Regions from separate parts of the Vibrio nigripulchritudo genome, predicted to be linked through region 1. Evidence: riboswitches for the same ligand, from Rfam matches in the RefSeq annotation. Region 1 holds a riboswitch; the other holds the start of a gene.
What was found. A riboswitch is a leader RNA that binds a small molecule or an ion and turns the genes downstream of it on or off. The one in region 1 is predicted to bind cobalamin.

Region 1 (15,341 bases):
CACTTCTTTACCGTTTGCAAAATCTTTGATGAGTTCTTGAGTATATTGGCGAGTGACGGTCGCTGGTGTTGCAATGAGCCCGACTCCTTTTTCAGAAATCAGAGAGGCAGGTTTGATTGCAGGAACCACTCCGACAACGGGTATGGCTAGTTTTGCACGAAGGTGAGGAAGAACAAGTGTGCTTGCCGTATTACAGGCGATGACGATTAAGTCGATGCGATACCGTTGGCAATATTCAGAGATTAATGATTGAACCCTTTGAATCAATACGTCGCCATCGAGCTCTCCATATGGGTATGCGGCGTTATCAAACAAATAGAGGTAGTCTAATTGAGGAAGTAGGGTTTGAAGTTCTTGGTATACAGAAAGACCTCCTACCCCTGAATCAAAAATTAAGACTGTTTTCTCTGATTTCATGTCCACAACAGATTGCACTCTACCAATAAGTTGAGCGTATCTTACTGTTAAAGTGTACGCTCGCCAATCTTCGCTTTATATCTTAAATGATGAAAGCGTTCGTCACTTTCTATTTGTTCAGCTTTAATCGACAAACTACCTTTGAAACATGAAGCCGATGTCACCAATGTGTGAAATTCTCCATTTTCTCCACAAGGGTCTATCCCTTCAGGTAAGTTATCAATGAACTCTGTGTTGTACCATTTTCCACATAATGCTTTAGGCAATCGGTGACCATCGATTGTTACGGTTATGGTTTTAATGCTCCGAGCAAGTATCTCATTGGCTAGATCTATGCTTGGTGTTTCCATCAAAGGAAAAACACATTCCCATCCCGCTTTTTCTATATAGCTTTTGCGATACTCAATAATGCCGTTGCAAAACATATCGCCAAATGCAACAGCATCGATTTCTAAGTCTGATTCTTCTAACCCCTGAACAATGGCATTTTGATATATGTCGTTGGGAGGAAAAACTTCAGGCAGTTGAATCAGTACCAATGGCAAATTTACCAATTCAGCCTGCATTTTAACGACTTCAATAGGTGTGACTTGAAATGGGACTTCTTCACCGACATAGGTTGTGTAAAGCCCCACAACTTCATAATTAGGATCTTCAAGCAGACGTATTAAGGTTAACGTTGAGTCCTTGCCTGACGACCAACTGATGACGACTTTTTTGGGTTGTTTCTTCATAGGTATTAAAAAGCCGCCCGAAGGCGGCTATTAATTAGAATTGGTAAGCGATGCTTAAGTAGATAGTACGTTCTGGTGCCGGATACCCGTTAGCAGTCTCGTACTTTTCATTTAGTAGATTATCAACACGCCCACGAATCGCAACATTAGGCTCAACCCAATAAGTCGCTGCTGCATCTAGCAAATCATACGGCTTCAGATAAATCGGAGTTGCGTCATAATCACTATTTCTTCGTTTTGTGTAATACTGATAGCTCAATGATAGATCTACATCGTCAAACGAAGTACTCACATTCCATTTAAATGCGCCCTTTGAGCGACGAGCCAACATTTCGCCTTCATCATTTTTTGGATCTTTCAAGTCAATAGAGAACGCATGGAATATCGAACCTGTTTCAAAGGCAGCTTCTAATTCAACACCTTTGATTCGGGTTTGTCCTTCAACATTTACGTATTGTCGCTTATTACCGTCATAATCAATCAAGTCATCAATCTTGATATCGTATCCCGTTACAGCCCAATCAATATCCTTGACCGTTCCTTTAACACCAATATCTATGTTTTTCGAAGATTCAGGTTTTAAACTTTTATTTTCCCCGACCCAAGCAGAACCATTTTGTTGTGATAACGTTGGGGCTTTAAAAGCCGTGCCATAAGAACCAAAGACTTGAATACTTTCAGTAATGTCGAAACCTAATCCTGCATTATATGTGGTATTTCTACCGTAATCTTGGTTGTCATCACTACGAATAGATAGTTCGACTGTCACAATTTCTTGTTTGGTCGATAGCACACCAAACACACCTGTGTTTGAACGATCTTGCGTAGAATCTGCTTTATCGTCTTTATAAAAGTCTTTTCTCCAATCCAAACCACCTGAGACCTGAGTTGACTCATTAATTTCATAGCTAGAGATCCAACTGACATTATCTTGCTTATAAACATTTCGATATTGATCACTAGCACTTAGATCATATGGATTTGATGTATTAGAACGTCCAAACTCATTCGAGTACGAAAATGTAGATGCAAGCTGATCTTTTGTATAACCAATAGAGCCGCCAATTACTTGACTTGAAACATGTGACTCAGATGTTTTACGAGAGCTAGAGCTACTGTTGTCATATTGATACGTATTATCGTAAACGCGCGCAAAAACAGATGCTTCTATTACGTCGTTAAAATTATGTCTGTAACCTAATGAACCATTGATGGAAGAAAAGCCATGCTTTTCACCATCGTTTACACCTGGTACTGGTTTTACATTATAGCCTTCATCTTTTTCATAGCCCGCAGTCACTGCAAGCTTGCCAGATTCAGACGTAGAAATAACTGAATCAAAGTTTGCTTCTTGACTGTGACTACCGACACCAACAGATAAGTTAGATATAGCTTGGTTCTTAGTATTCGAATAAGTGATGATATTAATGACACCACCAATCGCTTCAGAGCCATACATTGCAGCACGAGCACCACGGACGTATTCAATTCGCTCTATCTGTGAAACAGGCACTTGGTTAAAGTCCACACTGCCTGTTGAAGATTTAGCCATACGCACGCCATCGATTAGCACAAGCACCTGATCTGAGCCAGTACCACGTACGTACACACTCGCAAGCTGACCTCGCCCACCGTTTTGGGCAATCTCTACACCAGGAAGCTTTCGTAACACTTCAGGAAGGCTTTTAGCCTGAGTCTGAATGATATCTTGTCGAGTCACTACATTTACTGGAGCAAGTACTGATTGAGTACTTTGCTCAAAACGGTTAGCTGTTACAACAAGAGTTTCGGTTTCTGCTGCTTCTTGAGCGACAGAAATGGAGGCGTGAGTAAGCAGCGACGCTACTGTGGTCGCTAGAAGAGTTTTTTTCATTGTCATTTCCTAAATCGCGAGAATCCTTCTAAGACCAAGCTTCATGTTTATACACACTGCTTATCCACTTGGTTCTTACTGCTGGCAGGTATTCGGACTCAAGAGCACACCTCAATTGGGTACCTAGCGCCCCACTTCCCGTTTTTATGTGAAAAACAGTGTTTGGATTTCTCCGGGGCGTTCGTTCTCTGTTACCGCTGCGCGTCAGTTCTGGATTTTCACCAGATTCCCTTTTCAGTTGAAATATCAACCACCAGCATGGTCGAGGATACTAGTTTGCTTTCAAATAGATGTCTAGACGTATTTCATCTAAGCTATTATGCAGTTCATCACTAGGACACTTTTCCACCACAAGAGAGCCAAAAGCCGCATTCTGAATTTGTCCCACCGACGACTTACAACTCTGTGCTGGACAAATAAAGTGGATTGAATAAAATCTGCGCTCCCTGTTTCTAGCAAAAAAGGCATGACTTCATGGCGACACTTGATGTAAACCCAGAGCACTACCAAGCGCAACTGGAAGAAAAGACTCAGCGCCTGACTGAGATGTTTGCTCCGTTTAACGCCCCTGAACTTGAGGTGTTTGAATCGCCAGAGCAACACTATCGAATGCGCGCAGAGTTTCGCGTTTGGCACGAAGGTGAAGAGCTTTACTACATCATGTTTAATCAGGAAACGCGCGAGAAATACCGCGTTGACCAATTTCCTGCTGCCAGCCGATTGATCAATGACTTGATGCCTTTGCTTGTCGATGCAATGAAACACAACGACACCTTGCGCCGTAAACTATTCCAGGTGGACTTCCTTTCTACTTTGAGTGGCGAGATTCTGGTGTCTTTGCTTTACCATCGTCAGCTAGATGAAGCATGGGTTGAAGAAGCAAAAGCGCTCAAACAACGACTGAATGATGAAGGGTTTAATCTGAACCTGATTGGACGCGCCCGTAAAATGAAAATCGTGCTCGACCAAGACTACGTCGTTGAGAAGCTTAATGTGAATGGTGATACCTACATTTACCAGCAAGTCGAAAATAGCTTTACTCAGCCCAATGGTATCGTTGCGCAGAAGATGCTGGAGTGGGCAGTCGACTGTACACAAGAGAGCACTGGCGATTTGTTGGAACTGTACTGCGGAAACGGCAACTTCTCATTAGCACTTGCTCAGAATTTTGAGCGAGTACTGGCGACCGAACTGGCCAAGCCGTCAGTTGAATCAGCGCAATACAATATTGCCGCCAATAAGATCGACAACGTACAAATCGTTCGCATGTCTGCCGAAGAGTTTACTGAAGCCATGGAAGGTAAGCGAGAATTCCGCCGCCTGAAACAGCAAAACGTTGACCTGAAAAGCTACAACTGCAACACCATCTTTGTTGATCCTCCACGCGCAGGCATGGACGTAGACACTTGTAAAATGGTTCAGGGGTACGAGCGAATTATGTACATCTCTTGTAACCCAGATACGCTTAAAGAGAATCTGGATATCCTGAGTGAAACACACAATATCACTCGCTTTGCCTTGTTCGATCAGTTCCCATATACACACCATATGGAAGCGGGTGTTTTCCTGGAAAGAAAAGCTTAATGCAAAAAAAACCGCTCAGCTGAGCGGTTTTTTATATCTGGTCGATTTATTGAGGCTTGGCGATGTAGCCTAGCTTTTTCCCTACCCAGACCATGAGTATTAAGGTCACCATGATAGAGAAGAAATTGGAACCAGCTTCGGGGTGCTGAGCACCAACAAAAGCTGAATAGCCAAATGCTCCCACAAAGAAACACGCCAGCGCCACGAGCGGGATGTCTTCAGATACTGGGTGACGTAAATATTCTTGGTATAGGTTTTGTACAGCAAGCACCAGTGCGATCACTGGGAAAATAGAGAAAGCGACTTCGCTAACCGTTAGAGCTGATAGCAAAGCGTTACCACACATACCAGCAATCAGAGCCAAAATGAGCGTTTTCTTTTCTGAGCCTTTGTCGGCCGTTGGAGCTTCAGTAGACATTGCTTTATCCTGCCTTATTCTTTTTTAGTTCACGTTCTTTACGGTACACATGGGCACCTTTTGCAATCATGCGGAGCTGGGTAATCAGACGATTGGCCAACTCATCGCGTTCATCCCCTTCCAGATCCAATGCTTCTGCTCCGGAACTGAATACCAGGGTTACCGACGCCTCTGCCTGAGTAAAGGCTTCTTCTCTTGTGACACCATTACCCACCAGATATTCCGTCAGCTCAGCAACAAAATGCTGGATTTCTCTGGCAACTGCTGCACGAAATTCAGATGACGTGCCAGAGCGTTCACGCAACAACAAACGGAATACGTTTGGGCTGCTCTCGATAAATTCCATAAAAGTATCGACCGAGGTTTTAATCACACTGCCTTCTTTGGCAATGCGCTGTCTTGCCTGACGCATCAGTTGACGAAGCAGCAATCCACCTTCATCAACCATGGTTAAACCCAGTTCATCCATATCTTTAAAATGACGATAAAAAGACGTTGGCGCAATGCCCGCCTCTCTCGCCACTTCACGTAAGCTTAGATTAGAAAAACTGCGATCGGCACTCAACTGGCTAAAAGCCGCATCTATCAATGAGCGCCGGGTTTTCTCTTTTTGTTGAGCACGGACACCCATGCTCTTTTTATTTTTCTCGTTTGTCATTCTTAACTACGCTTAATAAAGACACTGACCGAAAAGGCAAGCCTTACTATACCTCGAATGCCAGCATAGTCTATGAGACAAAGGTTGTTACTTTACGGATTTTTAAGTGAATTGCTTGCTCGCTACTCGAAGTTACTAATCAGTTCACAGTTTCAGAGTGAAACACAACGTGATCCTCTCCACTGTCTATTGGTCAGAGCATTTACCTGTAAAATGAAAGCGTTAAAATATCGCTATAGCAATGTTAACAATCATAACAAAAGGCAAATATATGACCTCAACGCACTTTGATGCAATAGTAATAGGCAGCGGTCCTGGTGGTGAAGGGGCAGCAATGGGCTTAACAAAGGCGGGGTTAAATGTTGCAATCATTGAGCGAGAGAGCAGTGTTGGCGGCGGTTGTACTCACTGGGGTACCATCCCGTCCAAAGCTTTGAGACATGCGGTAAGCCGTATAATCGAATTCAACAGTAACCCTCTCTTTTGCCACAATAATTCCAGCCTACACTCTACATTTTCCAATATCTTAGGGCATGCAAAAACCGTTATCGACAAGCAAACTCGTTTGAGACAAGGCTTTTACGACCGTAACGAATGTTCCCTTATTTTCGGCGAAGCGACATTTACAGACGGCAACACCGTCGCTGTCACCCAACCGGATGGCACCGTCGAGCACTACACCGCAGACAAATTCGTAATTGCCACGGGCTCTAGACCATACCGTCCGGCAGATGTCGACTTTGGTCACGATCGTATCTATGACAGCGATTCGATATTGTCACTGGAGCACGACCCTCGTCATATCATCATCTATGGCGCTGGCGTCATAGGTTGTGAGTATGCGTCTATATTCCGCGGGTTAGGCGTAAAAACAGACCTAATCAACACTCGAGATCGCTTACTTTCTTTTCTGGATAATGAAACCTCCGATGCCCTTTCTTATCACTTCTGGAACAGTGGCGTCATTATTCGCAATGATGAAACTTATGAGCGAATTGAAGGTACAGATGAGGGAGTGATCATTCACCTTGAGTCCGGTAAAAAGATGCGTGCTGACTGCTTGCTTTATGCAAATGGTCGAACGGGTAACACAGATAAACTGAACCTCGAAGCTGTTGGTCTGAAGCCCGACTCACGTGGTCAACTTGCCGTTAACTCCAATTACCAGACTTCGGTAGAGAATATCTATGCCGTTGGCGATGTCATCGGTTACCCAAGCCTTGCCAGTGCGGCTTATGACCAGGGACGATTTGTTGCACAAGCCATTACCAAAGGGCAAGCCGACAACCACCTGATTGAAGACATCCCAACAGGTATTTACACCATTCCGGAAATCAGTTCTGTAGGAAAAACAGAGCAAGAGCTGACGGCGGCAAAAATACCTTACGAAGTGGGACGTTCCTCCTTCAAGCACCTGGCTCGCGCACAGATAGCAGGCAAGGACATTGGCTCACTGAAGATTCTCTTCCACCGCGAAACCAAAGAAATCCTCGGTATACACTGCTTTGGAGAGCGCGCTGCTGAAATCATTCACATCGGGCAAGCCATCATGGAACAGAAAGGTGAAGCCAATACGATTGAATACTTCGTGAATACGACTTTTAACTACCCAACGATGGCAGAAGCGTATCGCGTGGCAGCATTGAATGGTCTTAACCGTTTATTTTAATTGGATTTAAATCGATAAGGGTCAGCTACTTGCTGACCCTTTCTTTTAGGCAAGGAATGCATTTCTTCGCCACTGCCACGCGAAAACGACGGCGAGCCCTAGTCCACGCATCCCCATAAAACTCAACATGGCCATCCAAAGGGCGTGGTTTCCAAAACCAGAAAACGCGTAGAACACCAAGAAAAAGCTGCACGTTGCGACAAACATACTGTTGCGCATCTCTTTTCCTTTCGTAGCACCAATAAATATGCCGTCGAGTAGAAAGCACCACATGGAGACCAATGGCATGGCTATCAGCCAAGGCAGATAAATATTAGCGTGCTGCCGAACAATTGGAATGTCAGTGATCAGACTGATCAACCCTGATCCCGCCAACGCGAAAGCAAACGTTAGACCGATACAGATGATCAGGCTCCAGAAAAATGTGCCTACCAAGGATTGTTTGAGCTGTCTTTCGTCTTTTGCACCAATTGCCTTACCGACCATGGCTTCCATCGCATACGCAAAACCGTCCATGCCATAGGAAATCATCATAAGAAAACTCATCAGAACGGCATTAGCTGCGACTACATCATCGCCAAAGCTTGCCCCTTGGAAGGTCATAAAGCTGAATGTGGCTTGCAAACATAAAGATCGCAGAAAGATATCGCGATTTAGGCGGACAAATTTGCCCATCCCATGCTTTAAGAATGGAAGCTGAGACAAGGGGGATGGCAATGTAAGGCGAGACCAGGTTTTCAAAACAAAAAACAAACCCAGTGTCATACCAGAGTAATCGGCTAATACAGAAGCCAATGCCGCTCCCTCGACTTTCCAGCCTAAACCAATCACAAATATCACATCCAGAATGATATTGGTCAGGTTGGAAACAATCACTATCCACATTGGTGCCTTGGCATTTTGCGTTCCCAAAAGCCAGCCTAGGATAACGAAGTTAGCCAACGCAGCCGGTGCACTCCAAGCACGGATTGCAAAATACTGCTGACCATAGTGCTTCACCTGTTCGCTGGCGTCACTGAAAGTAAATACCCAATCAGAAATCCACGGATGCAAAAGCAAAAAGCCAAATGCAAACAGCCCTGCCATCGTCAGCCCCTGCATCAGCACTCGACAAAGCTCTTCCCCGTTTTTCGCCCCACTCGCCTGGGCGGTTAACCCGGTCGTCGCCATTCGCAAAAAGCCAAGCAACCAGAAAGCAACACTGATCATCGTGCTACCTAGTGCGACGCCACCTAAATACCAGGCGTGTTCGAGGTGACCGATCACCGCCGCATCCACCAGCCCTAGTAATGGGATAGTGATGTTTGAGAGCACCATTGGAATAGCAAGCCAGAGCACTTGTCTGTGCAGTGACCAGTTAGATAAGAATGAAAGTTGGGATTTAAACACAGATGACCTCATCGTTTATGCCGACGAGGTTAGCGGTTAGTGGTTGATTAATCAATCACCATCGCATGTGGAGTAAGACTGGTGTCATTCGGTGTTTGAAGAAGGACATTTTTGACAATAAACGCTGCCAGCGTTTCCAGCGGCTACAGTTTTTATCCATTGGAGAATGAACAGTTGCCCATTGATACCAGGGGAGCCAGCTCAAGAGTTTTTCCTTAGGCTGTCTTATGGCGTGCTTGTAGCCACCACCGCCCAACTTTTTCCCCCAATGTGAATTGGCAAGATCGCCCGCCACAACAATACACGCTTGAGCATGTATAAAACGCCGACCTAAGGTTTGAATAAACTTAGCGACTTGCTCTTCTTCGCAATCAAGCAAAGCGTGCTCACAAACAATCAATACAGGAGAGGAGTCGGGGACAGGTAAATCACCTAACCAATTAGTATCAACAACACTGCCGCATCTCAGTTGATAACGTTCGCTAGGGTGAAAGAGTTTTTGACGCCATAACAGGTTTTCACTGATGTCCAGCTCAAGCCAGTGGCATCGACCGTTGTCTAAACGATAAAAGCGGGTATCCAAGCCAGCACCTACGTTCAGTACCCAGGCTTCTGGGTTGTCGATTAAGAAGTTTTTCACTCGTTCATCACACAACTGTGTGAGTGTTGCGTTTAGTAACTGCTTCTGATCGACATCTCCAGCCAAACATTCAGGCGCAAGCTCACATCGCTGGCATGCACTGGCAGCAATAGGATCATAAACCAAACCATCGTCAACTAGGCTCTCTCTGCTTCTCAGCCACATTGGCTGAAGCAGATTCGCTGGTATGCGATAGTGCGATTTAGGTCGCTTGAAGTGTGGCTGAGTCATTATCATCTTCCCTACAATAATAGCTAGATGATAATGACTATCATTTAATAATGCAAAATTTAATTACATCCAATCTGCATTTCTGATGACGCCAACAGCAATTCCTTCTATTGCCAGGTGCTGAGCAGTCAGATCCACTTTGATCGGTTCAAACTCTTCATTCTCAGCGTGCAGAAGAACGGTTGATCCTTTACGTTCAAGGCGTTTCACCGTTACGTCTTCATCGACACGAGCCACGACAACCTGACCATCGCGTACATCTTGAGTTTTATGAACAGCCAGCAAATCGCCATCCATGATGCCGATGTCCTTCATACTCATCCCGTTAACACGAAGTAAGAAATCCGCTTGAGGCTTAAACATCGCAGGGTCGACCTGGTAATGCGTTTCTACGTGCTCTTGTGCCAGGATAGGCTCACCTGCCGCAACCTGACCGATCAAAGGCAAACCTTCTTCTTCCGGATCATCTTCAAGCAGAATTCGGATGCCTCGTGAAGCGCCGGGAATAATCTCGATAGCTTCTTTTCTGGCAAGCGCTTTAAGGTGTTCTTCAGCGGCATTTGCAGAACGAAACCCCAGTTCACGTGCGATTTCAGCACGAGTCGGGGGCATACCTGATGCATCAATCTTATCTTTAATCAGATCGAAGACTTGTTGTTGGCGCGGCGTTAGTGGCTTCATGTCTCACCTGTCTTTTTATACAGTTAACTGTGAGTATATCCAGTAACTGAACGATTTCAAAGACAATTGTTTATTTTTTAACGGATTTGTCTTTTTACCTTCACTTCTCATGCCATTTTATCCGCTACACTTTTCAGAATTGGCATCTTAACTATCACCATCTGTGCAATGGGTATTAAAAGCGGGATCCACCGTTGTGCAGATGAGATATTACAAAAATGGGATAAAAGGTTAGACCAGTTTCTGCTATCCTTGCTGCGCAATTATTCAGGCGGTCATGTTTTAAACACATAACCACCGTCACACACATGCTGAGGCAAACATTCACTATGTCTTCTGGACAAACGCTTTCTCGAACTTTGATGAAACTGCCGCTTTCCGTATTGGTGAAAGGCACGACCATCCCATCAAATCCAGTGGAAGATTTGGGCATTGATATCACTAAGCCCATTGTTTACGCACTCCCATTTCGCTCCAACGTCGATTTGCTGACATTTCAGCGATACGCCATTGAACTCGGTCTCCCAGATCCGTTATCTGCGCTGGAGATAAATGGTCAGCCATTTGGTCGGTTTGTGTTTACCTCATCACGCCCAACCTTGATTCAGGATGATCATGACGCGCCATCAGAGTCGGTTGACCTGTTTACGGAACTGCTAAAACTGCACACCGATGACAGCGATTTGGATGTTCAAGTGATTCCTGTCAGTGTGATGTGGGGAAGAAAACCCGGTAAAGAAGACCGTCAGAAGCCTTATCTGGAAAGTATGAATGGTCCACAGAAAGCAAAAGCACTTTTGCTTTCTGGTCGCGATTGTCTGGTCCGATTCAGCCCCGTTGTGTCTCTTCGATTCATGGCAGACAGTCACGGCACCGACAAAGAAATTGCGCATAAGTTAACACGCGTTGCCCGTATTCACTTTTCTCGTCAGAAGCTCGCCGCTTCAGGACCAAACTTGCCTGAACGTCAGGCTCTGTTTCAACGGTTGTTGCGCTCAGAAGCGATAAAGAAAGCCGTCGAGGATGAAGCCAAAAGCAAAGGCATCACCATTGAGAAGGCAGAAAAAGAAGCCAGAGCCATCATGGATGAAGTGGCCGCGGACTTCTCTTACTCCTTAATAAAGAAAGGCGACCGCTTCTTGGGGTGGTTGTGGAATAAGCTTTATCAAGGCTTGAACATCAACAATGCATCTATGGTGCGAAAGCTCGCTCAGGATGGTCACGAGATTGTTTATGTGCCCTGCCACCGCAGCCATATGGACTATCTGCTGCTGTCTTATGTTCTTTATCAGGAAGGAATGGTGCCACCTCATATTGCCGCTGGCATCAATCTGAATTTCTTCCCAGCAGGTCCGATTTTCCGTCGTGGTGGTGCGTTCTTTATTCGTCGCAGCTTTAAAGGCAATAAGCTTTACTCCACTATCTTCCGTGAATATCTGGCAGAACTGTTTGCCAAAGGTTACTCAGTGGAATATTTCAGTGAAGGTGGTCGCTCTCGTACCGGTCGCTTACTTCAGGCGAAAACCGGCATGCTGGCAATGACCATTCAAGCTATGCTCCGAGGCCTAAACCGCCCTGTGACTCTGGTTCCTGTGTACATCGGTTATGAACACGTAATGGAAGTTTCGACCTATGCCAAAGAGCTTCGAGGTAAACGCAAAGAGAAAGAGAATGCGGGTCTGGTTCTGAAAACCCTGCGTAAGCTTCGTAACTTTGGTCGGGGTTATGTGAATTTTGGTGAACCCATTCCGCTCAATCAGTATCTGAATGAGCACGTGCCTGAATGGACAAACGACATCGACCCGGTAGATAGCCCGAAACCTCAATGGATGACACCGGTCGTGAATCAGCTTGCTGAAAAGATGATGACGCACATCAACGATGCAGCAGCAACCAATGCTTTGACGCTGTGTGCTCTGGCTTTGCTGGCTTCTCGTCAGCGTGCGCTGTCGCACGACACACTTATTCAGCAAATTGACAGCTATTTAGCGCTTTTACGCCACGTGCCGTATTCCAGTACCAGCACCACACCCGATACGGATGCTGAAGCGCTGGTTAAACATGCCGTCGGGCTGGACAAATTTGTGATAGAGCCCGATACCATGGGCGATATCGTGTCGCTGGATCGCCAGCAGTCAATTTTGATGACCTATTACCGCAATAACATCATTCACCTGTTCGCCATTCCATCACTGATTGCTCAGTCAGTGGTTCAGCACGAAAGCCTGTCGGTGTCCAAATTGACGGAAATCGTCACGACTTTGTATCCGTTCTTAAAGAAAGAGCTTTTCTTACATTACGATGAAGGCGACATCGCTGACGTTGTGGGAAAAACCGTTGCTGAGTTCGCGAGACAGGAGATTGTTTATCTGGATGGCGATACCGTGTCCATTAGCCAGAAGCGCATTCAGTCACTGATTTTGTACGCTCGGACAATTCAGGAAACGTTGCAGCGCTACTCTATTGCTATTACTCAACTGGCAGATGCCCCTGAGTTAGGCAGAGCAGAGCTGGAGCAGCGCAGCCAGCAAGTCGCTCAGCGCCTTGGTCGACTGCATGGCATCAATGCGCCTGAGTTTTTTGACAAAGGGGTGTTTGCGGCACTATTCAGTACCCTAAAAGATCAGGAATATCTGGATTTAGATGGTCAGTGCGACCTGTCCAAAACAAAGGATCTGGCTTGCACCTTGTCGAAGTTGCTGCCAACCGAGGTCAAACTGACCATTCAGGAAAGCCGTCAGTCAGAGGGTTGATGCCATTTCTCAGATAGAAAAAAGACCACCCAAGGGTGGTCTTTTTTTGTTAGCGATTTAAGTCACTGCAATCACTTCCGATGGCGTATGAGGCGCTACGGAGTGCCCATAATGGTATTTAATGATGGTACGGCGCTTGGCCATTTTCCCTTCATTAATCGCTGCGTTCAGCACGCTGGCTGGCAGCCGGAAACGAATGGTGTATCCCTTTCCTTGTCGGGCACTGTATGTTTGCAGTGCGATCAAATCAAACAACCGCTCAAGCTTGTCGACTGGCTCTTCGTGATACTCGGTCTCTGCGTCTGAATCCAGCTCATAGTCTGGGTGGTCTTCCGCATTCCAGGCCGCACGTCTTCGACGCTTCTCCTCTAGCGTTGCCCTTCGTTCCGCACTCGACTTGTTCAGTTCCGCTGGCGGAGCCACGGGTTCCCTGACCTTGTTGTCGCGTGCAACTTGTTCGGTTTGTATATTGACCGACGGGGCAATCAGCGGAACGCTGGCACTGGTCGGGTTGACTAACATAACAAACCTCCCACAAAGGTAATGATTGCCACAAACCCCATAAAACCATGGTGTTGTGGCGTTCCGCCCATACGGGCAATCACAAAACTAATCTGTATACAGTTTAGCCTGCTAATCACTTTAACGGCAGGTTGCTCAATTTATTTACAGAACTCGGTGATCTTTTCGCAAAACTCATCGAGCTCTGTCATAAATGGAGCGTGCGATGACTGCTCGAACGTATGAGAAATACTAGCGGGAGACCAGTGTGCCATGTCTTTCGAAACCTTGATTGGTACCAGTCCGTCCAGGCGACCATAAACTCGCAGAAAGGGGATATCGATGTTTGCAAGTTGCTCCCTCAAATCCACGTCAGCAAGAATGTCTAAGCCAGCAAGCAACACTTCTTGATTCGGTAACGGGCGCGACAAAACGGCTTGTTTTAGCTGTTTCACATCCTGACGAGCAGAGGGGCTGCCCATCGCCTGAAGCGCCATAAAACGTTCTACCGTTAACTGGAAATCTTCTACCAACTGCTGTGTAAACATGGTTAACACATTTGGCTGTATGCCACGCCAGGGTTTTGCTGCCGCAAACTTTGGTGAGCTTGCAACGGTCACTAACTTAGATACGCGTTCTTTGTGATTCAGAGCAGCGTGAGTCGCAACTAAGCCACCTAATGACCACCCGAGCCAGATCGCTTGTTTCGGCGCGCCTTTAAGCACTTCTTCAACTATAGATTCTAAATTCAACGCTGATACCGCATTGCTGTGCCCGTATCCGGGTAAATCCACCACATGTACAGAAAAATGTTCAGACAGGTTTTCAGCCGTTTGCTGCCAGACAGCGCCGTTCATTCCCCATCCATGTAACAAAACCAAGTCGGGTCCTTGCCCGAAAGACTGCCAATACAACGACGTCGTCATGCTTTTCTCTCTTAAACCGTTTTTCGAACATTTAATGGGATACCATGCCCATTAACTTTAACTATTTGAATACGTTATGGTGATTTCCAGCTGGCTAAAGCTCAAATTACACCGTTATTTTAATCTGCAATGCCCGCTATGTGGTCTGAACATTGAAGAGCCCACACCAGAGACACGATGGTGCAAACATTGCCTGAACAGCATGAGCGATCCTTGCCGTTGCCAATGCTGCGGGCTGCCTACTTTGGAACCCGTTGAATTCTGTGGTGAGTGCATAAGTAACCCACCTCCCTGGCACCGTCTGTATTGTGTGAACGACTATCGTCCACCGCTTTCGCATTATATCCACAGCCTGAAATTTCAGCATCAGTTTCGGCTAGCCCCTGACCTCAGCTACTTACTTGCGCAGAAAATTACAGAGCCTGCCGACGTGATTACTTCTGTCCCGCTTCACTGGCGCAGAGAACTGATACGCGGCTACAACCAGAGTGACCATCTGGCAAGAGCATTGTGTCAGCATCTCAATATGCCCGAACGATTTAATCCGAATCTGTTCAAGCGGGTGAAATATACTGCACCTCAACTCGGTCAGGATAAAAAGGCGAGGCATAGAAACCTTTATGGTGCTTTTCGGTTAATTGCGCCTCCAGCTGCAAAGCACGTAGCAATCGTCGACGATGTGGTGACAACGGGCAGCACTATCCGACAAATGTGTAATTTACTGCTTGATGTTGGCGTAGAAACCATCGATATTTACTGCATATGCCGAACCCCTGAGCCGAAATAGCTAAAATAAGTTATGACTTAAAAAGCTGGATCGATTTACTCACGGGGGTAAAATGGTCAAATAGTTTACTAAATTACTTG
Region 2 (15,341 bases), 640 kb from region 1:
TACATTCGACTGACTTCCTCACCGCCACTCCCCTGCCAGTCAATCATCGAGACAGTGACCAGAGCACTGAAAATCGATTCCTTACTGGATAAGAGGCTCGGGCAATTATCGGGTGGTCAGAAGCAGCGGACACATATCGCCAGAGCGCTATGCCAGCAAACCGAATTTATGGTTTTGGATGAACCGCTTAATCACCTGGATCCATGCGCACAAGGTGAAGTGCTATCACTACTCAAACAAAAGAACACCACTCTGATTTGTTCACTCCACGACATTACCCTTGCCGCTAAATTTGCCACTCACATTGCCATACTGGAACGCGGTAGGCTTATCGCCAAAGGTCGCTCTGAAACCTTGCTTTCTCAACAGCAGCTTCAATCTATTTTTGATGTGGACGTCATCCATGCCACCAACACACGGACTTTAAACACCAGCCCTTTTCTTGATATAGAACTGGTCCAAGGAACGACTTAAGATGAAAAGAATCTTCGCCTCAGCGCTCTGCTTACTCTTTACTGCGCCCATTCACGCTCAAATCACCGTCGATAACTGCGGAACACCGCTTACTCTGGATACTCCTCCGAAAACCTTGATCACCCACGATATCAATATGTCGGAGATGGCGTTTGCGCTAGAGCTTAATGAACACATGATTGGCGTAACCGGCATCAGTGGGTACTACAAAACCACTCCAGCTTTTAAGCAGTTGCAAGGCAGTATTCCAGAGCTGGCGCCGAAGTACCCTTCCCTGGAAGTTTTGGTCAATGCCAAGCCCGATGTGTTTTTTGCTGGTTGGAATTATGGAATGAGACTTGGCGGCTCCGTAACACCTGAAGCACTGAAAGAGTTTGGCACCGATACCCTTATCCTGAATGAAAGCTGCAGCCACATTCTGAAAAACAAAAAGCCCGCCACCATGGAGCAGATGTTCGATGATGTGAGCCGCCTTGCCACCTTATTCGGTAAACAGGACAAAGCAACACAGTTGATCTCGGGCTGGAAAAGCCAGTTAACCAAGATTCAGAACAGCACCAAAGGACAAAAACCTCTCAAAGTCTTTCTTTACGATTCAGGCGAAGACAAGCCTTTTACCGCAGGCAAATACGCCATTGTCAGCGCCATGATTGAAGCAGCGGGTGGCGATAACATTATGAAAGATCTCGGCATCAGTTGGGGTTTAACCTCTTGGGAATCCGTGGCATTGCATAACCCAGATTTGATTATTCTTTTGGATTATCAAAATGGTACGGGAGCCAAAGGAATGCAGCGCTTCCTAGAAAAGCACCCGGCAATGAAAACCACAACTGCGGTGAAACTCGGTCAATACGTACCCTTGCGCTATGAGGAAATCACACCGGGACCAGCTAATCTAGATGCCATTGAAAAACTGGCGACTCGTATTCAGGCAATCAATGAACAGCCGTAGCCTTCTTTTCAATCCAGTCACGCTGAGCACCGCAATGTTCAGTGTACTGTTCATGGCGTTAGCCTTGCTTTCCCTGAGCCTGGGGAGCGTTAACCTTTCTCTGGCGCAGGTTATCGAGGTTGTCTCGAAAGCATTGGAATCCAATGCAGAAACGCCTATCGCACAAGTTGTGTTGCATTTGCGCCTTCCCAGAACTTTAGTAGCAATGATCTGTGGCGCGGGTCTGGGGGTTGTCGGGGCGCTGTTGCAAACCGTCACTAAAAACGATCTTGCCGACCCTTTTATCTTTGGCTTGTCATCTGGCGCAGCGACCGGAGCCGTATTTGTCATCACCGTTATCGGGAGCACTATAGGCGTCTGGACGCTTCCCCTCGCCTCATTTATCGGTGGCATAGTTTCCGCCACCGCAGTTCTGTTTCTGGTCAGAAAAGTACGTGGGCAAGTGTCATCTCAGATCGTTCTGGCAGGGCTAGCGATTTCGTTTCTGTTCACGGCACTCACGAATTTCTTAGTTTTTAATGGCGACCAACGTGCCGCTCACTCCATCCTTTTCTGGTCGCTGGGCGGTTTAGGCAGTGCACGTTGGGACAACCTTCTCATTGTGATTACCGGACTAGCAGTGTTGGGGATATTGGGGGTGCTCTGCTACCGCCAGCTCGACTGTTTACTTGCCGGAGATGACGTTGCTCAAACCATGGGCGTCAATACCAAAAAGCTGCAAACCGTGGTGTTTGTTGTCTGTGCTTTTGCGACGTCATGCTTCGTCTCAATCATCGGCGTCGTGGGGTTTATCGGTCTGATGGTGCCGCACATCGCAAAGAAAATAGCCGGACCATTACACAAAAAGCTGCTCATAACATCGGCACTGCTAGGTGCGCTGGTGATGCTGCTTAGTGACATTCTCGCCAGAACGCTTGTTGCACCACAAGAATTGCCTTTAGGCGTCGTCACCACCGCATTTGGTGCCTTGTTTATTATCTCGATTCTGATGGAGAAGCGAGATGGTAACTAGAAAACGGAGAAGACAGTAAAACGTAGACTTTAATGTAAACAACCCTCAGGGAATCAGGTGTAACTCCTGAACTGTACCCGCAGCTGTAAGCGATGAGCGTTTTACAAGCCACTGAATCAAAGGATTTGGGAAGGAGTAAACCGCGGCGAGTTCCTCGACATCGTAAGTCAGAATACCTGAACACACATGAATACCGAGCGGGATTACTCAAATACCTTTTACTTCCTTGTGACCTCAGGGGAGCGCTCTGTATTCAAAAAAGTTCGCTAGTTTAGATGAGAATACAGTGGTCACGAAAGTTAAACGCTCAAAAAACAAGTCAGAACTCCGAAGTGGATTTACCACAGGAGCTTGCGCCGCAGCGGCGAGCAGAGCAGCGGTTCAGACTCTGTTGACAAGCCACCAGCCTGACTACATTTCCATCACCTTACCTAACGGTGAACCCGCTACGTTTAAAGTGGCTTTTATCCACATAACGAAACAAACGGTAACCGCCAGTGTTATTAAAGACGCGGGTGACGACCCTGACTGTACTCATGAAGCGCACATTCAGTGTATTGCTCGATGGCAACCCACCCCTGGGTTCACCATAGAAGGAGGAGTTGGCGTAGCGCGGGTAACTCTGCCCGGTCTGGAGCTTCCAGTTGGAGAAGCTGCCATCAACCCGGTTCCACGCAAAAACATTCTGGATATGGTGATGCTGGAATGGAATCAGTCCACCTCATCGCAAAGACAAGCTGCGGGCATATCTCTGGAAATTTGTGTTCCAGATGGTGAAGAGCGGGCTAAGGAAACGATTGGTCCAAGGCTTGGGCTCATCGGGGGTATCTCCATTCTGGGCACTCGCGGCACGGTGAAGCCCTACTCAACGTCCGCGTTCTCGGCGTCTGTCCGTCAATCGGTTCAGATCGCTCGGCAGAATGGGCAGAACCATTTAGTGCTTACTACCGGGTCGCGAACGGAAAAATCAGCAATGACCATGCTCCCCGACTACCCTTCAATGTGTTTTATTCAGGCTGGGGACTTTGTCGGCGTGGGGCTTCGCTCTGCCAAACGCTATCAGGTGGATAAAGTGACCGTCGTTGCCATGATTGGCAAGCTAGGAAAAATGGTTGCAGGGCACATGATGACTCATGTTTCAGGCAAAGCGATCGATTTTTCACTGCTGGCTGATCTCGCCATTCAGGTTGGCGAATCGAGCGACTTTGCCAACCAGATCAGGCAAGCCAATACGGGAAGACATGTGCTTGAAATCTGGAAAGAAGCACAAAGCACTCGCTCAGTTCCCAACCCACTGTTTTTATCCGTTCTGTGCCAACAGGCGGCGGAACATGCCGCCATCTACGTGAAACACGCAGTGAGTATCGAATTCAAACTGATCGACTTTAATGGCGATTTGCTGGCGGAACACGCCTGTCCGAAAGGGGATATACCGAAAACCCCAGACTCATCAAATACCCATGCCACTCAACAGGAGGCTCAATGACCAACGATATGCGTCAAATGACCAAGCAAGGTCAGCAAATAGAAAGTGACTCGTTCTCGATCATCGACCATGAAATAGAGACGCTTCACGGAGGGCATTCATTTCAAAAGGGTGAGTGGAATGTCGTTCGTCGCGCCATTCATACCACAGGCGATTTCGAATACGCGCAGCTCTATCGATTCAGCGACAACGCCATCGAAACAGCCATTTCAGCACTTAAATCTGGCGCCAATATCATCACGGATGTCAGTATGATCGTCACAGGCCTGAATCAGACCCGACTAAAGGTTTATGGTAATCAGGCACACTGTTTTATCAGCCACCCCGATGTAATCCAAACCGCAAAAACGACTGGAGAGACACGTGCGATTCACACCATGCGTTATGCACGAGATAGTGGGCAACTTGACGGTGCCATTGTCGGGGTCGGGAACGCTCCAACTGCTTTGTTGGAACTGCTTCGAATGATAGAAGCTGGCGAGGCAAAGCCCGCATTAATCATTGGTATCCCCGTGGGTTTCGTTAAAGCCGATGAATCCAAACAGGCACTGACAGAGCAAAATCAGGTGCCTTACATTGCGAGCCTGGGTCGCAAGGGGGGCAGCCCGCTGGTGGTGTCCACCATCCACGCGCTGCTCGCGGAGTCGATACAATGACTTGCGCGACATTACCAAATGCCGCTGTCACGGTGGTTGGTGTGCCCGAAGACGGATGCCTGAGCTTAACCAGCCGAGCAGTGAATGCCGTGGAATCGGCAAGAGTCATCGCAGGTAACGACCGTCTTCTGGAGTGGTTCCCACAATTCAAAGGGGAACGTTTGTCCATGAATCAGGGCTACCAGCCTTGGTTTGCTCAGGTATTAGAAGAAAGTGAGGAAGGTGGCGTTGTTGTGCTTGCCTCTGGCGACCCGCTTTTCTTTGGTATCGGTCAGTCGATATTGAATAAGTTGCCTCATCACGAAGTGCGCTTTATTCCCTCCCCGTCATCCATGCAACTGGCCTGTAGTCGAGTCGGGCTCCCGTGGCAGAACATGAAAGCCATCTCGCTGCATGGTCGTAAACAGCATGACAACGTCATTCAGGGGCTCGCCAGCCAAATCCAGTGGGGAACAAGTTACTGCCTGTTAACTGATGCTCACAACCACCCCGCACGAATTGCAACACATCTAATCAACTACACCCAGCAAGGCTGGCTGGGTTGGGTTTGCGAGAATCTGGGTTCAACCGAAGAAAAAATCACGAAATGGTCGTTAGACGATCTTGCCAGATGCGCTTCAGGGGACTTTTCTTCGCTCAATGTACTGATTTTACACAGAGCAGAACCACATGCCTGGGGGATAGCCGGTCAGTACGCCAGTGATGATGATTTTATGAAGCGAACCCCCAAGCGTGGGCTAATCACTAAACAGCCCGTTCGCCATTTAGCTCTTGCGTCAATGCGCATACAGCCTCATTCCGTGGTATGGGATATCGGTACTGGTTCAGGTTCTGTCGCTATCGAAGTGGCGAAACAATGTTATTTGGGGCAGGTGTTCACCATCGAGTCCAACCCGGAATGTTACGAGTCGATCGAAGCCAACCTAAAAGCTCACGGCACGGACAATGTTAGGTTGATTAAGGATAAAGCGCCTAACCAGCTTGAACATCTCCCGGCACCCGACAGCATCTTTGTTGGCGGAAGCCGAGGCAATATGACGTCGATTCTGGATACCTGCTGGGAAGCATTGAAACCCGGAGGTGTCATTGTTGGCTCTGCCGTCACAGTCGACTCTACCTGCGAACTTCATCATTGGAGTAAAGGGAATCAAGCACCGACTCACGTTCAGTTGGTCAACGTTTCTAATGGAGTTCCTCTGGCGCATTACACACGTTATCAGGCAGAGAACCCTATTCACTTATTCACATTCACCAAACCGCTGGCTGAATAAATACTGCGGTCAGGAAAACACAACATAAAAATACAATAATGAGAAAGTCAAAATGAAATTAGGAACTATGTATGCGGTCGGTGTGGGTACCGGTGACCCGGAGCTATTAACGCTAAAAGCACACCGCATTTTAAGCCAGGCTGATGTTGTTGCCTTCCCAGAAAAAGACGCCGGGAGTCAGCAGTCCTTTGCTCAACACATTGTCGATGGCAGCCTGAGAAGAAGCGACATGCGAGGCGAAGTGATGTTTCTCCACTTCCCGATGACGCGAGATCCCAATGTCAATATTCCCGCCTGGCAAAAAGCCGCTGAGACTATAGCTTGCCTGCTAAGGCAAGGTAAATCCGTTGCGTTTGCGACCGAGGGCGATCCTTCCGTCTACAGCACCTGGGCTTATATTCAGGAAGAACTTTCTGAGATTTTGCCCGAGCTCGACCCAGTAATCATTCCGGGCATTACCTCGGTTACGGCAATCCCGTCTCAGACCAAAATCCCTCTGGCAGACGGTCAGGAGCGTTTCTGTGTGGTCCCCGCCACTTGGGGGCTGGAATGTCTTGAGAGGCTGGTACTGGATTTTGACACCATCATGCTCATCAAAGCCGGTCGGGTTATTCCTAAGCTCACTAAACAGCTTCAGGCGATGAACATGCTGGACTGCGCAACGTATGTTTCTCACGCCACCACCGAGCAGCAAGAGGTGTACACCAATCTCAATGATGTGCCGAATGAGCATCGTTATTTTTCTATGGTTCAGCTCTCTGTCCGCTCGCGTCGCGGAGTACTTCGAGGCACAACACAGTCACAACCCTGTGCCGTATTGGAAAGCAGGAGAGCCTGATGAAGATTGCGATTTACGCCATTACCTTGCACGGCGCAAGGCAAGCTCAAAGGCTGGCACAGACCTTTCCGTTTGCAGACGTGTTCGTCGCACCTGTGGGGAAAGAAGAATACCCAGATGCCAATAGTCTTACCCTGCCTTTATCCGGCTTCTTTACCGAAAAGTTCGCCGATTACGATCACCATATCTGCTTTTTCGCAGCAGGGATCGTTAGCCGAATGATAGGTCCCCTTCTTCGGGACAAGCGAACCGACCCGGGGGTGATTTGCATTGATGATCACGGGCAGTTTGTGATTCCAATGCTTTCAGGTCATCGAGGCGGAGCAAATGCCATTGCACTGCAAATATCACAAGCGCTTAGTGCCACGCCCGTGATTACTACCGCATCGGATGTCGCTGGCAGCCTGTCAGTTGATATGTTGGGAGCGCCCTTTGGCTGGACGCTCGATCCTGAATGTGAGCCAGCCATCACGGCAACCAGTGCCGCCGTCGTCAACGAGAAACGTGTATTGATTGTTCAGCATGCTGGTGAACAAAACTGGTGGCAGCACAAACGCTCTATGCCCCGACACATCATGACGCACCCGGATTTGTCTCAGACAGATCTCACAAAAGTGGAACCTGCTGAGTGGGATGGACTGGTGCTTATCTCAGATGAGGAGACCCCAAAGGGCTATGCGTTGTGGCAAAGCAAAACGGTACTGTGGCGACCTAAGTCATTAGTTCTCGGTATTGGATGCGATCGCAATACTCCGTTGCAGGTGCTTCTGGCAGGCATTCATCAATTTCTTGAAGAGCATAACCTGTCTAAATACAGTATTTCCGCACTGGCAAGCATCGCGTTAAAAGCCGACGAACAAGGTATTCTGGCGCTTTCTGAGCAGGATCAGATTCCATTTCATACTTATCCCGCCAGCGAGTTAGATTACGTGGAAGGCATTGAGAACCCTTCGGATTACGTAAAGAAAATTACAGGCGTTTCATCAGTGGCGGAAGCGTCTGCGCTCAAACATTCTGCCCGTACTCAACTCCTCGTCCCTAAATGGAAGTTCAAGCAGGATGGCTTCAACATGACTCTTGCGTGCTGTCGAATCACTTATGATGAACCTCTTGCCAAAAAGAAATGGAAAAACTGGCTCGACAAAGACGTCAAAATCAATCTGCATGGTAACGAAGTGGTTGATGGATTCCAGTGCAAACCCAAACACGTCGATCTCAACCGCCCCATGCTTTATCACCGCCACCACATTCTGCTCTGCGAGGGAGGGCGCTGCGCCAAAGAAGGCAGTAAGAACCTCGCCCATGACCTACGGCAAGTACTCAAATCAATTGGTTTTGCCAGTGGGGAGCAGCGAATCAAAATCAGCCGTACGCACTGCGCAGGCACCTGCCGAAACCGTGCTGCGATGGTGATCTACGAACGCCTTCAACCCAATGAAACACCCATCAACAACGGCTTATGGGTGAAAGGGATTGATCAGTTTACCGAGCAGACCTGGAAAGAACTTTTCACACACCTGGTCGAGCGTAAGCCACTCAAACAATGGCTCGATCCACAATACATCGCACCTATCGAAAGTGCCGATGACCAAAACACGCTATAAGACCAAAACAAAAAATAAGGATAGTTAACCCATGAAACGACTTCGTCATTACAATCAAGGCACCGCCATTGTTCTTAGCTGCTTTGGCAGTGTGATTGAACAGCAGCGGTATGAAGACTTGGCTGAGCGTGTTCGCGAGACCTACCCGGACACCCATGTTCGTGTCGCCACCAGCTCGAAAATGGTGGTCAAAAAGCTGGCGCGTAAAGACAATCAATGTTTTAGCCTTCCGCAAGTTCTGGCTGATCTCGATACACAAGGTTATGAGCGAATTCTAGTGGTTTCCGTGTACCTGTTCCCGACCGATGAACACCGATACCTGACATCCATTGTCGACGGATTCAAACAATTCTCCTTAGCCCGTATCGAACAGACACCAGCCATCATGCACCACAGTCAGCTCGCCACCCGACTGATTTCTGCCCTGCACGAACGTTTCATGCCTAGAGAGCATTTTAATGTGTTCATTCATCACGGTGCCCCTATGCTCGACAACCCGGGGCATCAGGCGATTCACTACAGCGCTGACTTTCTGAGTAGCCTGTCTGAACGCAACTTCGCCTGTTCACTCGAAGGAGCGTGGCCTTTCCAATTGCTGAAAGATGAAATGCTTCGCCGCATAAAAACGCTCCATACCGGCGGTGGCAAGCCAGTACTTAACTTAGTTCCGTTACTTTTGGTTTCCGGTAACCACTTTATTAATGATCTCAACGAGATCAAAGAGGCTTTGTCTCAAGATGCTGAAGTGAAAATTGCCGAACCTGTTCAAGGTGACAAATTCTGTATGCTGGACATGCCTGAGCTGCTGGATGTTCTCGACAGGCAGATTAAAGAAGGATTGATTCGTCTTAACGCTCCCGAAGGAGTGCTCTAGTCATGGCAAAATTAACCTTGGTTGGTCTTGGACCGGGCTCTATTGAACTTGTTACGCCAGCCGCGCAGCACGCCATTAAAACCGCTGATGTGGTCGCAGGTTACAAAGCGTATGTTGAGCTTATCGACGAACTGATTGTTGAGCAGGAAGTCATCCAAAGTGGGATGACACGCGAGTGGGATCGCGCGCAGGCGGCGGTAGAAGAGGCCGCCAAAGGCAAGCAAGTGGTTTTGGTGTGCTCAGGAGACTCGGGCATGTACGCCATGGCGCCACTGGTGCTGGAACTGCTTGAGCAAAACCCTCTGCTAAATCAGCAGATTGAGTTAGATATTATTCCCGGCATTACCGCAGCCAACGCGTGTGCATCATTGGTTGGTGCTCCGCTCGGTCACGACAGTTGCACCATCTCTTTGTCGGATCTGCTCACCCCTTGGGATGTGATCACCAAGCGCATTGAAGCCGCTGCTATCGCTGATTTTGCCATCACGTTTTATAACCCGAGATCCAAAAAGCGAACCCAACATATCGAAACTGCTCGTGAGATCTTGCTGAAACATAAAGATCCAAGTACACCCGTTGCCGTCGTCAATGCTGCCTACCGCGAAGATCAGCAAGTCACACTGACCACTCTGGCTGAGTTTACTCAGGTGGAGTTTGGTATGAATGCGGCAGTCGTGGTCGGCAATAGCAACAGCTATCGCTTTGGCCACTGGATCATTACACCCAGAGGCTACACCAATAAATATCAGCTTAAAGACGGTTCGGTACTCGACGGGCAGAAACGTGGACACTCACTGAAAATAAAAGATGAGGTGAACTGACATGACGGTTTATTTTATTGGTGCCGGTCCGGGCGATCCAGATTTGATCACCGTAAAAGGGGCTAAGCTTGTCGAAGAGTGCCCTGTCGTGGTTTACGCAGGTAGCCTGGTGCCCAGAGCGGTCATTGATCGCGCTAGACCTGATGCGCAGGTTTACAACTCTGCGGACATGGATCTGGATGATCTGACTCGCGTTTACCAGATCGCTCATGAGAAAGGGGAACATGTTGCCCGGGTTCAAACTGGTGATCTTTCTATTTACTCATCGTTAGCTGAACAAACTCGCCGCTTAAATGAGTTAGGAATCGACTGGAAGGTCGTACCTGGGGTGAGTTCATTTCAAGCCAGCGCCGCAGCACTCGGGCAAGAGCTGACGCTTCCTGAAAAGTGTCAGACCATTATCCTCAGCCGAGCATCAGGTCGTACTCCTGTTCCCGAGAAAGAGAACTTGCGGTCACTGGCGTCTCATGAGGCAACGTTATGTTTATTTCTCAGCGCCACACTCATTCGCAAAGTCGTGAGGGAACTGTCCGATGTCTACCCTCCTGACTGGCCCGTCGCAGTGGTCGAGAAAGCCAGCCATCCTGAACAACGCATTTTCCGTGGTACATTAAGCACCATTGCTCAAATCATGCATGATGAGGGGATTCGCTCAACCGCAATGATTATTGTCAGCAAAGTTCTGGGCGACAACAGCTTCGTCGATTCAAAGCTTTATGACCCCACTTTCTCACACGCCTGTCGACAGGCGCGCATCGTCACGAATGAATCTGAGTGATTTTGTGGCTGAAGATAAGGAAAAATATATGGGAACCGCTTATTGCTCTGCTTTGGTTGTTGGGGCACCGTCATCTGGAAGTGGCAAAACCACGGTTGTTGCTGCGCTGGCGCGAGCACTGACTCAGCAGGGAAAAAAGGTTCGTGTCTTTAAAACGGGTCCTGACTTTATCGATCCCCAGTTTCTGTCTATCGCTTCAGCGGCTCCGGTCTATCAACTGGACTTATGGATGTGCGGAGAAGCCGAGTGCCAGCATTTACTCTACAAAGCGGCGCAGGAAGCGGATGTCATTCTTATTGAAGGTGTCATGGGCATGTTCGATGGCAAGTGTTCCAGTGCAGACATTGCCGCCAAATTTCAGTTACCCATGCTCGCCGTGGTGGATGCTGGCGCAATGGCTCAAACCTTTGGTGCTTTGGTGCATGGCTTGTCGACTTACCGGGATGATGTTGATGTCTTTGGGGTAGTGGCAAATCGTGTGGGGTCAAAAAGACACTCTGAAATGCTGAAAGAAAGCCTGAAACCAGAAACGGCTTTTTGCGGTTGGTTACCGAAAGACATGGATCTTTCACTGCCCGAGCGTCACCTCGGACTGGTGCAGGCACAGGAACTGGATGACATTGAACAGCGGCTTGATCGCGCTGCCCAATTGATTAACGAGTTTGGTGACATTCCCTTACCTCCTCCCCAATCATTTCATCCACCAACTCAATCTAAACCAGACGTCACAGGTACACTGAAAGACCAGACAATTGCCATCGCCAACGACGCCAGCTTTGCTTTTTTGTATCAGGCGAACATTGACCTGCTGGAATCATTAGGCGCAACGCTGACATACTTTTCGCCCCTTGCGCAGGACGAGCTACCCCATTGTGATGCGCTATACCTGCCAGGTGGATACCCAGAACTCTATATGGAGAAACTAGCGAGCAACGAGCCTCTGAATCAACAGATCTTAGAGCACATCAAACAGGGTAAGCCTTGTCTGGCTGAATGTGGCGGCATGCTATATCTGAACAAAACACTGACGGATAAGAACGATCAGACGAAAAAGTTAGTGGGCGCTTTGAATGCCAACGCTTACATGCAAAACAAGCTGGCTGCCCTAGGCATTTTGGAAGCCAGTATCCATGGTCAACCGTTACGCGGACACACTTTTCACTACTCAAAGACCGTTAGCGAAGAAAAAATACTGACCGAACCACTCTCCCAATATGGAACTCCAACCGATCCTGTATGGGTAAAACACGCCACGGTAGCCTCATATGCTCACTGGTATTTTCCTTATAATCCTGATCTTATTGTAAAAATATTTCGAGGCACTTTATTCTGAAGTCAACCCATCTCTCTTGTGATCAATAACAAATCCCAGAATTGAGCCGAAAGAAGTTTGATATTTATCTCTGGATAGTTAATAGTTAACATAATGTTAACAACCTTTCTCAGAGAAAGGGTATTGTTAACGTTGTAAAGTCGATGCGCCGCTTACAAAAATTGATCGCCTGCGAGGCATCGAGCACCTATGGATGATGGGTGTGTGACCCCTGTTGAGAAAGTTGAACCACAAAAGGTCGGCACGCCCTGGGAAAATTCAAACTCGGTTTTGTGAGCAAGCTCCGTCAGCGTTGAGTACTCCGGAGTTCAAGCAGAATCGGTCATGGAGGGTCTATGCCTCGTACACTCAGTCCAAATGACGTCTCTGATAAAAAAGAACACGTCATTCCAGATTCAGAATACGCCAGAACCATACCTTGTAATAAAATCGGCATCACCGAGCCATTTCACTGGCTTGCCATGGCTGTAAACGACTTAATGCGAACACCTTTAATCAGCGCTTTTTATGGTCTCTGTTTTACCGCAGCGGCAATTGGCGTTGTGGGTCTGGTGTACTGGCAAGGTACGCACTTAGTGGTACTGCCAAGTCTTATCGTCTACATGCTTATTGGTCCGTTTCTCGCACTTGGCTTATACGATGCAGCGTGGGAACTCGAAAAAGGACACAAACCTAAGCTACTCCATTCCATGCACGCCATCGGACGCAATTCAGTATCACAGTGGGGATTTGCCCTGATGCTCAGCATCGCCATGATATTCTGGATGCGAATAGCAGCGTTACTACATGCGCTCTACCCTTCTGTAGAAGGTGCGCCTATCGCTGACTTCCTGCCGTTTCTGGTGATCGGTTCCCTTATCGGGCTTGTGCTCTCAACCATCATTTTCTGTATCTCTGTCTTTTCCATTCCAATGATGATGGAACGCAGAGTGGACATCATGACCGCTGTGTTCACCAGCTTTAACGCAGTGAAATCCAATATTCCAGCCATGATTGTTTGGGCATTCATCATTTGTGGTGGGCTTATCATCGGTTTTGCGACCTTTGGTCTGGGTATGATGATCGTCATGCCTATTCTGGGCTTTGGCACCTGGCATGGCTACGAGGCAACAATACAGCGTCGTCACCATTAACAAGCTCCGCATTTTCAGTACAATAGCAGCCTCGTCACAGAGGCTGCTTTTTTATGCTCAATCCAACCACCAGCTACATCATCGACCAGATCATTCGGCGCTGTATTCGACAGGCTGAAAACAAGTTCGGATGCTCCTTTCCCATCCCGGTCTGGAATTTCAAAGTGCGTGGGAAAGCGGCTGGAAAAGCGTATCTTCAAAGCTGGGAAATCCGGCTAAACCCCACCTTGTTTGCAGGCAATCAGGAAGCGTTTTACAAAGAGGTCATCCCACATGAGGTGGCACATCTCATCACTTACCAACAATTTGGACGTGTAAAACCGCATGGTACGGAATGGCGATATGTGATGGAAAAAGTGCTGGGGGTGAGAGCCAATACCACTCACCAGTTCGATGTAAAAGACGTACAAGGGAAAACTTTTGAGTACCGCTGCGAGTGTCAGGTTCATGCTCTGACGATACGCAGGCACAACAAAATACAACGCGGTCAGACGAGCTATCAATGTCGTTCCTGTAAGGGAGAGCTCAAATTTACAGGCACTCAACTGTCTTAGTTTTGTTAATTTAATACTTATCTATAGATAAAATTATCATCTCATTGCTAGACTTCATTTTATTAATAATCCTAATTATCAATAACTATGAAGCTCTACCCAATTTTAATCGCGCTTGCTGTTCTGCCCATTACCTTAAATGCTGCCCCTCCCTCTTCTTTTTCTAAAGCCAAAAAAGAAGCGGTGAAGATTTACGCCGACCACCCGATCAGTTTTTACTGCGGCTGCGATATTCAGTGGAAAGGAAAGAAGGGCATTCCCGACCTTAATGGCTGTGGTTATGAAGTAAGGAAACAACTCAAGCGTGCCTCGCGAATTGAGTGGGAACACGTGGTGCCAGCCTGGCAGTTCGGTCACCAGAGACAGTGCTGGCAGAATGGCGGCAGAAAGAACTGCACCCGAAACGACAAAACTTTCAAACTGATGGAAGCCGACTTACACAATCTGGCACCTGCGATTGGCGAAGTAAATGGCGATCGCTCTAACTACAATTTCAGTCAGTGGAATGGGATAGATGGAGCCACCTATGGTCAGTGTGAAGTTCAGGTTAACTTCAAGCAACGAAAAGTAATGCCGCCCGATCGCGCGAAAGGCTCCATTGCGCGCACCTATCTTTACATGAGTAAAGAGTACGGCTTTCGACTTTCAAAGCAGCAAACCAATCTGATGAATGCCTGGAATAAGCAATTCCCCGTGGACGAATGGGAATGCACGCGCGATGAGCGCATCTTCCGCATTCAGGGCAACCATAATCCTTTTGTTTATCAAGCCTGCCTAAATCGCTCTTAACTCAAACCAAAGGGGCATTCGCCCCTTGTTTTTTCCCTGCGTAGCATCCATGTTAGTCACTAATCACTTAGGGTCTGATGACCAATAGCACGCAGGAAAAAGTAGATGCGAATCCCTCGAATTTATCACCCCGAAAAGATTTCAGAACTGGGCTTGGTGAAATTAAGCGACGATGCCGCAGGTCATATAGGCAGAGTGCTTCGTATGGGCGAGGGTCAGGAAGTGCTATTGTTTGATGGTAGCGATGCAGAATTCCCCGCCGTTATCGTTGAGTCAAGTAAGAAAAACGTGACCGTCGAGGTACGTGAGCGCATTGAATCGAGTATCGAATCTCCACTGAATATTCACCTTGGACAGGTGATTTCTCGTGGCGAAAAAATGGAATTCACCATTCAAAAGTCGGTGGAATTGGGTGTAAATACCATTACCCCTTTAATTTCAGAGAGATGTGGCGTAAAACTAGACGCCAAGCGATTCGAGAAGAAACTGGCTCAGTGGCAGAAAATTGCAATAAGCGCTTGCGAACAATGCGGTCGTAATATGGTGCCAGAAATTCGCCCTATCATGCAGCTTGAAGAATGGTGCGCAGAACCCAGCGAGGCTTTAAAACTCAATCTGCACCCCAGAGCCAAATATTCCATCAATACCCTGCCAGAACCAATGACACGCGTGCGTTTGCTTATTGGTCCGGAAGGAGGTCTGTCTGCTGAGGAGATCGGCATGACAGAGAAATACAAATTTGAAGAAACGTTGCTAGGTCCTCGAG

Region 2: linked by a shared signal. The riboswitch ahead of QMG91_RS16085 (cobalt-precorrin-5B (C(1))-methyltransferase) and the one ahead of btuB (TonB-dependent vitamin B12 receptor) in region 1 are both predicted to bind cobalamin.

Annotation. Positions count from the first base shown of each region.
Region 1 covers NZ_AP027049.1:151,791-167,131, reverse strand. Annotated here, with positions in the region: gene murI (glutamate racemase) at 1-423, opposite strand, end outside; gene QMG91_RS00780 (adenine nucleotide alpha hydrolase) at 465-1,151, opposite strand; gene btuB (TonB-dependent vitamin B12 receptor) at 1,186-3,024, opposite strand; cobalamin riboswitch at 3,091-3,297, opposite strand; gene trmA (tRNA (uridine(54)-C5)-methyltransferase TrmA) at 3,499-4,608, shown strand; gene QMG91_RS00765 (YijD family membrane protein) at 4,655-5,026, opposite strand; gene fabR (HTH-type transcriptional repressor FabR) at 5,031-5,657, opposite strand; gene sthA (Si-specific NAD(P)(+) transhydrogenase) at 5,956-7,353, shown strand; gene dinF (MATE family efflux transporter DinF) at 7,399-8,754, opposite strand; gene QMG91_RS00745 (class I SAM-dependent methyltransferase) at 8,798-9,613, opposite strand; gene lexA (transcriptional repressor LexA) at 9,677-10,294, opposite strand; gene plsB (glycerol-3-phosphate 1-O-acyltransferase PlsB) at 10,624-13,047, shown strand; gene QMG91_RS00730 (hypothetical protein) at 13,105-13,569, opposite strand; gene bioH (pimeloyl-ACP methyl ester esterase BioH) at 13,710-14,474, opposite strand; gene QMG91_RS00720 (ComF family protein) at 14,551-15,261, shown strand.
Region 2 covers NZ_AP027049.1:3,532,626-3,547,966, forward strand. Annotated here, with positions in the region: gene QMG91_RS16070 (ABC transporter ATP-binding protein) at 1-474, shown strand, start outside; gene QMG91_RS16075 (ABC transporter substrate-binding protein) at 476-1,426, shown strand; gene QMG91_RS16080 (FecCD family ABC transporter permease) at 1,380-2,438, shown strand; cobalamin riboswitch at 2,486-2,616, shown strand; gene QMG91_RS16085 (cobalt-precorrin-5B (C(1))-methyltransferase) at 2,725-3,924, shown strand; gene QMG91_RS16090 (precorrin-8X methylmutase) at 3,921-4,580, shown strand; gene cbiE (precorrin-6y C5,15-methyltransferase (decarboxylating) subunit CbiE) at 4,577-5,851, shown strand; gene cobI (precorrin-2 C(20)-methyltransferase) at 5,904-6,689, shown strand; gene QMG91_RS16105 (cobalamin biosynthesis protein) at 6,689-8,293, shown strand; gene QMG91_RS16110 (sirohydrochlorin cobaltochelatase) at 8,325-9,167, shown strand; gene cobJ (precorrin-3B C(17)-methyltransferase) at 9,170-9,988, shown strand; gene cobM (precorrin-4 C(11)-methyltransferase) at 9,990-10,766, shown strand; gene QMG91_RS16125 (cobyrinate a,c-diamide synthase) at 10,795-12,099, shown strand; gene QMG91_RS16130 (DUF2189 domain-containing protein) at 12,435-13,232, shown strand; gene QMG91_RS16135 (SprT family zinc-dependent metalloprotease) at 13,286-13,786, shown strand; gene QMG91_RS16140 (endonuclease) at 13,874-14,575, shown strand; gene rsmE (16S rRNA (uracil(1498)-N(3))-methyltransferase) at 14,681-15,341, shown strand, end outside.